DNA from 2 places in the Pseudonocardia sp. DR1-2 genome. Region 2 is predicted to be linked to the other one. Evidence: riboswitches for the same ligand, from Rfam matches in the RefSeq annotation. Region 2 holds a riboswitch; the other holds the start of a gene.
The links. A riboswitch is a leader RNA that binds a small molecule or an ion and turns the genes downstream of it on or off. The one in region 2 is predicted to bind thiamine pyrophosphate.
Positions count from the first base shown of each region.

Region 1: it holds a riboswitch for thiamine pyrophosphate, as region 2 does, so the genes downstream of both, ND486_RS21790 (ABC transporter substrate-binding protein) here and thiO (glycine oxidase ThiO) in region 2, are expected to answer to the same signal.

Region 1 covers NZ_JAMQOF010000007.1:232,341-236,267, reverse strand. Annotated here, with positions in the region: gene ND486_RS21795 (ABC transporter permease) at 1-742, opposite strand, end outside; gene ND486_RS21790 (ABC transporter substrate-binding protein) at 739-1,755, opposite strand; TPP riboswitch at 1,747-1,860, opposite strand; gene ND486_RS21785 (hypothetical protein) at 2,087-2,809, shown strand; gene ND486_RS21780 (hypothetical protein) at 2,817-3,245, opposite strand; gene ND486_RS21775 (choline dehydrogenase) at 3,364-3,927, shown strand, end outside.
Region 2 covers NZ_JAMQOF010000001.1:989,985-993,911, reverse strand. Annotated here, with positions in the region: gene ND486_RS04605 (DUF3159 domain-containing protein) at 1-159, shown strand, start outside; gene ND486_RS04600 (hypothetical protein) at 318-1,625, shown strand; gene thiE (thiamine phosphate synthase) at 1,650-2,351, opposite strand; TPP riboswitch at 2,382-2,490, shown strand; gene thiO (glycine oxidase ThiO) at 2,488-3,660, shown strand; gene thiS (sulfur carrier protein ThiS) at 3,660-3,860, shown strand; gene ND486_RS04580 (thiazole synthase) at 3,863-3,927, shown strand, end outside.

The DNA of each region.
Region 1 (3,927 bases), on a different contig from region 2:
CGGCCACGTACCAGGGCGTGACCAGGCGCTGGAGCAGGAAGGTCAGCGCGAACAGCGTCACCGACAGCACCGCGGTCACGCCGACGGCGGCGAGCACCAGGTCGGTGCGGAACTGGTTCTTCTGCAGCTGCATGAAGATGCCCAGGCCGGCCCGGGCGCCGACGTACTCGGCGAAGATCGCCCCGGTGACGGCGTAGGTGATCGCGATCCGCAGCGCCGTGAAGAACGACGGCAGCGCCCCGGGCAGCCGCACGTAGCGGAACCGCTGCCAGCGCGAGGCCCCCATCGACCGCAGCAGCGCGGTCGCGGACCGGTCGGTCGCGGCGAAGCCCTCGATCAGCCCGACCGCCACCGGGAAGAACGTCACCAGCGCGATGACCAGCACCTTCGGCAGCAGGCCGAACCCGAACCAGATGATGAGCAGCGGGGCGATCGCGACCACCGGCAGCGTCTGCGAGGCCACCAGCAGCGGGGTCAGCGCCCGGCGCAGCCACGGCGAGAAGTCCACCGCGACCGCGGCCGCCCAGGCCAGCGCCATCGAGACAGTGAACCCGATCAGCGTCACCTGGACCGTCGGCAGCGTGTTCGCCCACAGCTCGGCCCGGAACGCCCAGCCCTGCTCGACCACCCGCAGCGGCGAGGGCAGCACCTGGGGGCGGGTGCCGGCGACGGTGACCGCGACCTGCCAGGCGACCAGCAGGGCGGTGACCAGCGCCGCGGCCGGCCACAGCCGGCGGATCACGGTGCCAGGTAGTCGTTGGTGAACCAGGTCGAGAAGTCCGGCTTCTGCCGCACCGGGGCGCCGTCCGGCCCCGCGACGGTGCCGGTGTCGTAGAGGAATCCGGAGAACCCGGCCCACTGCTGCGGGGTCTGGAACCCGACGCGGCCCTGCGTGTCGCGCAGGAAGCGCTCGCTGAGCATCTGTGCGCCCCGGTCGACCAGCGCGTCGGAGGTGAACGCGCCGGGGTTGGCCTCCTTCAGCATCCGGGCCGCGGTCGACGGGTCCTGCGCGGCCAGCGCGTAGCCCTTCTGGACGGCCTGCACGAACGCGCGGGCCCGGTCGGGGTTGTCGCGCAGCCAGGTCGAGTTGCCCAGCAGCAGCACGTTGTAGGAGTCCGGGAAGCCGTAGTCGGTGTAGCGGAAGGTGCGGATCGGCTCGCCCCGCAGCTGCGCCTCGATGCCCTCGACGTTGACAAACGGCTCGGTGAAGTCGGCCTGGCCGGAGTAGAGCGCCTCGTAGGCCGCGGTGGACAGGACCTCGGTGCGGAAGTCGCCGCGACCGCCGTCGGCCCGGATCACGGCCTGCATCTTCTGGTTCTCACCGGGCCCGCCGAACCCGGCGTAGACCTTGCCGTCGAGGTCGCGCGGGCGCCGGATGTCGGTGCGGTCGGAGCGCACCGCGATCTCGGTCGCCCAGTGCTGCAGGATCGCCATCACCGAGGTGATGTCGGCGCCCGCGGCCTTCGAGAACGTGAAGGAGTCCTGGAAGCCGATGCCGAAGTCCGCGGCGCCGGAACCGACCAGGGTGTCCGGTGAGGTCTGGTTGTAGGGCAGGAACTCGACGTCGAGGCCGGCGTCGCGGAAGTAGCCCGCCTGCTGGGCGGCGAACAGCCCGATGTGGTTGGTGTTCGGCGTCCAGTCCAGGGCGACGCGGATCGGCCCGCCCCCGGCGGGGCCGTCGGCCGCGGCGCAGCCGGACAGGGCCAGCGCGAGCGCCAGCGCGACGGCGAGCGGACGGAGAGCACGTGACAGCACGGAGCGGCCTCCCTACGCCGGTGTGACCCGGATCAGGTTCGAACGGTCGGCGGCCGGTCCTGCCGCCCTCTCAGCCTCGGTGCGCGGGCTCCCGCGGTACGTCCTCCGAACCTTACGCGGCCCACCCCGTCCTGCCGGGGCGACCTCCGTCGCACCGGTCGACCGGACACCCCCGGTCACCGAAGCCTCCGGTTCCGTCACCTGCGGTGATCGTCGGGACGGGCCGGGCGAGCCGCCGTCCGCGGCGGCGACCACGATCGTTATCCTCGCCACCACACCCGCGACGCTGTGTCACGAACCCGCTCGCGGGAGCTGACGCGGAAGGGACGAGATGGCGGCCTCGCTCTGGACCTCCGGCACGACCGGGCGGCCGACGCCCGACCCGGCACCCGCCCTGGTGCGGGTCGCGTTGCAGGCCGGCGCCACCTCCGTGGCGCACGCCGACGTCGCCGCGATGCTGTCCGGGATCTGTGTCGCGCTGGTGCCCGCCGCCCGGGTCGGGGGTGCGGCGCTGCTGCTGCGCGAGCCCGCCGACCCCCGCGACCCCGAGGCCCGGCGGGTGTTCGGCTCCGACACCGCCGCGCTGCGCCTGGGTGAGCTGCAGCGCCGGGCCGACGCCGGGCCGGGCCCCGCCGCCGAGCGCGGCGACCGCACGCTGACCACCCCGGACCTGACCCGGTCCGGACCGCCCGAGCTGGCCGCCGCCGCGGCCGACTGCGGCCTGGTCCGCTCGCTGTCGGTGCCGGTCCCGGTCGCCGGGCGCACCGCGGGCGCCCTGCAGCTGTTCGCCCGCGGCGGGCCCGACGACCCGCTCGGTGAGCGTCTGGTCGTCGCGCTGGCGCCGGTGGTGACCGCGCTGGCGGCCCGGCTCACCGACGTCCGCGAGCTGGCCCGGCTGCAGCTGCGCGCCGAGCGGCCGTCGGTGCCGGAACAGCCCGACGCGCTCGACCGCACCGCGCTGATCCCGGCGGCCCGCCGCTCCCCCGTGGTGCCGGTGGCGCCGCGGGTGCCCGCCCAGCGGCAGGCGCGGCACCGCAGGCACGACCAGGGCTGACCCGGGGTCAGGCCTCCGGCCGGTCCCGGCGGGCCGCACACCGTTCGAGGAGCTGCTGGTGTTCCTGCAGGTAGGCCGACACGCGCTGGCGGCTGACCCCGAACAGCCTGCCGATCCCGGCGATCGTCTCGCCCTCGGCGTGCAGCGCGACGGCCTCCTCGCGGCGGAACCGGCCACCGACGGCGCCCAGGCCGTCGAGGGTGCGGGTGAGGGTCTCCACGATCAGCGGCCGTGCCTCGCGCGGGACGATCGCCCGCCAGCTCAACCCCTGCGACCGCAGCTCCTGCAGCTCGGCCACCCGTTCACGGGCCGAGGACAGCTCGGCGACCGACGCCTCCAGCTGGGCGGCGAGGGCGGCCAACGCGGCGTCGGCGTCGTCCGCGGCGGCGTCGCGGAGGTGCGCTCCGTCCTCGGCGTCCCGCTCGGTCGTCGTCACACCATCGAGCCTACGGGGGCGGCGGCGACGGCCGGTGGGCGCGGCGTACCGTGATCCACGCAAGGGGGGTTGCTCCCTCGAACAGGGCAATCCCGACAGTGGGTGTGGAGGGCGCGCAATGGGCCGGTACGACGTCGTCATCGTCGGCGGGGGATCCGCGGGGGCGGTGCTGGCCGCCCGGCTCACCGAGGATCCCACGCGCCGGGTGCTGATGCTCGAGGCGGGTCGGCCCGACCACCGCTGGGACCCCATCATCCGGATGCCCGCCGCGCTGTCGAAGGCGTGGGGCAACCCCCGCTACGACTGGTGCTACGTCACCGAGCCCGAGGCCGGTCTGGCCGGGCGCCGGATCGCCGTCCCGCGCGGGAAGGTGCTGGGCGGCAGCAGCAGCATCAACGGGATGGTCTACCAGCGGGCCCACCCGGGCGACTACGACCGCTGGTCCCGCCTGCCCGGCTGCGGACAGTGGAGCTCGGCCCACCTGCTGCCCTACTTCCGCCGCCTGGAGCGGCGGATGTCCGAGCACGGCACCCCGCTGCCCGACGGCGGCCACGGGCCGCAGGTCCTCGAGCGCGCCCCGGCCGCGGGCCCGCTGAACGCGGCGTTCCTGGCCGCGGCGCAGCAGGCCGGGCACGCGCTGCTGGACTCGACGAACGGCCCGGTCCAGGAGGGCTTCTCCCGC
Region 2 (3,927 bases):
GTGTTCCTCCCGTTGTGGGCGGCCGACCAGGTCGTGCTCCTGGGTGTCGCGCGGACCGTGCTGAGCCCGGTGCTGGTGGGGCTGAGCGTGCTCGTGTCGTGGCCGTTGCTGCGTACGGCGCTGCCGGCCGATCACCCGGGCATTCGTCACCCCCGGTGACAGGCTCTGACACCTCGTAGCGCTAGAATCGTGATCTTCCCGTGACCTTCGCTCGGTCGTGTGAAGGTCACCACTTCGGGTGATCGTCCGGCGCAATCGTGGCCGCCCGGACGTTCCCCCGGGGCGAGCCGCCGCACCGACGATCACTGCAAGGAGCCATGCCACACCAGCGCCCCCCGGAGCCCGGCTTCGGCGACGCCCCCCGTGGCGTCCCCGGCCCGGCCCGTCCCCCCGCCCAGCCGTCCGCTCCCCGACCCGGCACCGGTCGCCCGGTGGCCGCCCCCGACGCCCCGCGGCTGCCCCGTCAGCGCACCGCGCATCCGCCCCGCACGCACGGCGGCCGGGTCCCGCAGCAGCCGTCGGGCACCGTCCGCGGCCGGACCACGCAGACCCCGCCCGGTGGCCGTCCGGTGAGCCCGGTCGTGCCCGGTCCGGGCGTGCCGGACGGGACCCCGCCCGGCGGGCGTCCGCGCACCCGGGTGCTGCCGCCCGCGTCGGACACGACCCGCGCGGCCGGACCCGGCGGTCCGGTGGGCCCGGTCGGCGGCGGACCGAACGGACCCGGTGGGTCCGGGGGCTCTGGCGGGTCCGGTGACGGCTCCGGCGACGCCTCGTCGGACACCACGAAGGCGAGCGGCCTCAAGGCCGACCTCAGCCCGACGAAGATCGCAGCCGGCGCCGGCGCGGCGATCGTCACGGCGGTGCTCGGCTCGTTCCTCGGCGCGGTCGGCACGGTGATCGGCGCGGCGCTCGGCTCGATCATCTCGACGCTGGCCACCACGCTGTTCACCCGCTCGCTCGAGGTCAGCAAGGACAAGGCACTCGAGCTGAAGGACAAGGCGACCCGGCGCGGCAAGGGCGTCGCCGAGGGCACCGCGGTCGCCGCGCAGAACGGTTCCGGCCACGGTCTCGCCGGGCCCACCGGCGAGGAGACGGTGCTGCTGGACCCGTGGCAGGCACCCGGTGGCACCACCCGTGCCGCCGGAGCGGGCCACAGCCGGTTCCGCCGGGTCCGGGTCACCCGCAAGACGGTCATCGTGTCCGCGGTGCTCGGCGTCGTCACCTTCGCGGTGTCGATGTTCCTGATCTCGGGCATCGAGTTCGTGAAGGGCTCGTCGCTGTCCGGCTCGTCCGGGACCTCGGTGAGCAACGTCGTCCGCGGCGGTGCTCCCCCCACCCAGCAGGAGAACGACCGGGGCGACGGCTCCGGGGGCGACTCGTCGACGTCGTCGTCGAGCTCGACCTCCACCGAGGAGTCGGGCACCAGCACGTCGGAGTCGTCGACCGGCACCCGTGACCGGGACTCCGGTCAGGACGGCTCGGGCTCGTCGAACCCGCTGCAGGACGGGCTGAACCGGGTCCTGCCGACCCAGCAGCCGGGCTCCGGCCAGTCGGGTCAGGACTCGGGCGGGCAGAGCTCCGGCGGCCAGGGCTCGGGCAACCAGGGTTCCGGCACGCAGAACTGACCCGCCTGCCCGGCGCAGGCGGGCTCAGCGCAGGCGGGCCCGCAGCGCCGCCGCGGCCGCGCGCGGGTCCTCGGCCTCGGTGATCGCCCGGACGACGACGATCCGGTCCGCACCGGCGTCGAGGACCTCGTCCAGGCGGTCGCCGTCGATGCCCCCGATCGCGAACCACGGTCGCGCCGGGGTCCGTCCGGCGACCGTGCGCACCAGGTCCAGGCCGGGGGCCGGGCGTCCCGGCTTGGTCGGGGTCGGCCAGCACGGGCCGACGCAGAAGTAGTCCACGCCGTCCTCGTCGGCGGCGGTCAGGGTCTCGGCGGGGCTGTGCGAGGACCGGCCGATGAGCACGTCGTCGCCGACGACCCGGCGCGCCCACGCCACCGGCAGGTCGTCCTGGCCGAGGTGCAGCACGTCGGCACCCGCGGCGAGCGCGACGTCGGCGCGGTCGTTCACCGCGAGCAGCGCGCCGTGCCGGCGGCAGGCGTCGGCGAGCACCTCCAGTGCGGCGAGCTCCGCGCTCGCCTCCAGCGGCCCGCCGGGCCCGCCCTTGTCCCGCAGCTGGACGATGTCGACCCCGCCGGCGAGCGCGGCGTCGGCGAACTCCGCCAGGTCACCGCGCGCGGTGCGGGCGTCGGTGCACAGGTAGAGACGGGCGTCGGTGAGGCCGTCGAGCCGGGCGCGACGGGTGTCGCCGGTGCCGGGACGGGTATCGGTGTCGGACACGGCTCGCAGGCTACGGCGTAGCCTGGGCCCCGGACGACGACGAACCACGGGAGCCCGGGCAGCGGGCTGAGAGGGGATCCGCGACGCGGTCCCGACCGTCGAACCTGATCCGGGTCATGCCGGCGCAGGGAGTGAGGTGGATCCGATGAGCGCGAGTGCCGGACGGCTGGTCGTCGCGGGTGCGGGGGCCGTCGGCCTGTCCGTCGCCCGCACGGCGGCCCGCGACGGCTGGTCGGTGACGGTGTTCGACCCGGCCCCCGGTCGCGGCGCGTCCTGGGTGGCGGGCGGGATGCTCGCCCCGGTCACCGAGGCCTGGCCCGGCGAGGAGGACCTCCTCGCCCTCGGGCTGGACTCGGTCGCGCGCTGGCCGGAGTTCGCCGCGGCCCTGTCCGCCGACGCCGGCACCGACGCCGGGCTGCACCCGGAGGGCACCGTCGTCGCCGCGACCGGGTCGGGGGACCGCGCCGAGCTGACCGCGCTCGCGGACTACCTGGAGTCCCTCGGCCGCGACGTGCACCGGCTGACCGGTCGCGAGCTGCGCCGGCTCGAACCCGCGCTGGGCCCGGAGGTCCGTGGCGGCCTCTCGGTGCCCGACGACCCGTCGGTGGACAACCGGCGGCTGCTCGCCGCACTGGCGACCGCGGCCGGGCGGGCGGGGGTCGTCGTCTCCGACCGCGGGGTCGCGCGCGTCCTCGACGACGGCGCCCGTGTCACCGGCGTGCGGCTCGCGGACGGGACCGAGGTCGCGGCGGACGCGGTCGTCGTCGCGGCGGGGGCGCACTCGTCGTCGCTGCACCCGGTGCTCGACGGGCTGGTCCGCCCGGTGAAGGGCGAGATCCTGCGGCTGACCCGCCGCGCCGGTGCCCTGCCGCCGCCGTCGCGGACGGTGCGGGCGCTGGTCGACGGGCGCCCGGTCTACGCCGTGCCGCGGACGCTGCCCGGGTACGGCGACCTCGTGATCGGCGCGACGACGGCGGAGAACGGCTTCGACACCGACGTCACCGTCGGTGGGGTGCGCGACCTGCTGCGCGACGCGGAGCGGATCCTGCCCGGCATCGCCGAGTACGCCCTGACCGAGACCGCGGCCGGGCTGCGGCCGGGCAGCCGGGACAACCTGCCGCTGATCGGGCGCACCGGGCCCGACGGGCTGGTCGCGGCCACCGGGCACGGCCGCAACGGGATGCTGCTGGTACCGGTGACCGCGGCGGCCGTCGCGGCGGTGCTGCGCGGCGACGACGTACCGGAACCGGTCCGCGCGGCGGATCCGCGACGGTTCGCCCCGGCCGCCGCCGGGGCACGCGAGGAGGGGAACCACTGATGCGGATCGTGCTGAACGGCGAGCACCGCGACGTCGACGACGGCGCCGACCTCGCCCGGATCCTGGCCGAGGCCGGGCTGCCGGAGCGGGGGATCGCCGTCGCCGTGGACGGGGAGGTCGTGCCGCGCACCTCGTGGGCCGGGCACCGCCCCGCCGACGGCGCGCGGGTCGAGGTCCTGACCGCGGTACAGGGAGGATGAGCATGGCTGTGCAGACCGACAAGCTCACGTTCGGCGACCACCTGTTCGACTCGCGGCTGGTGATGGG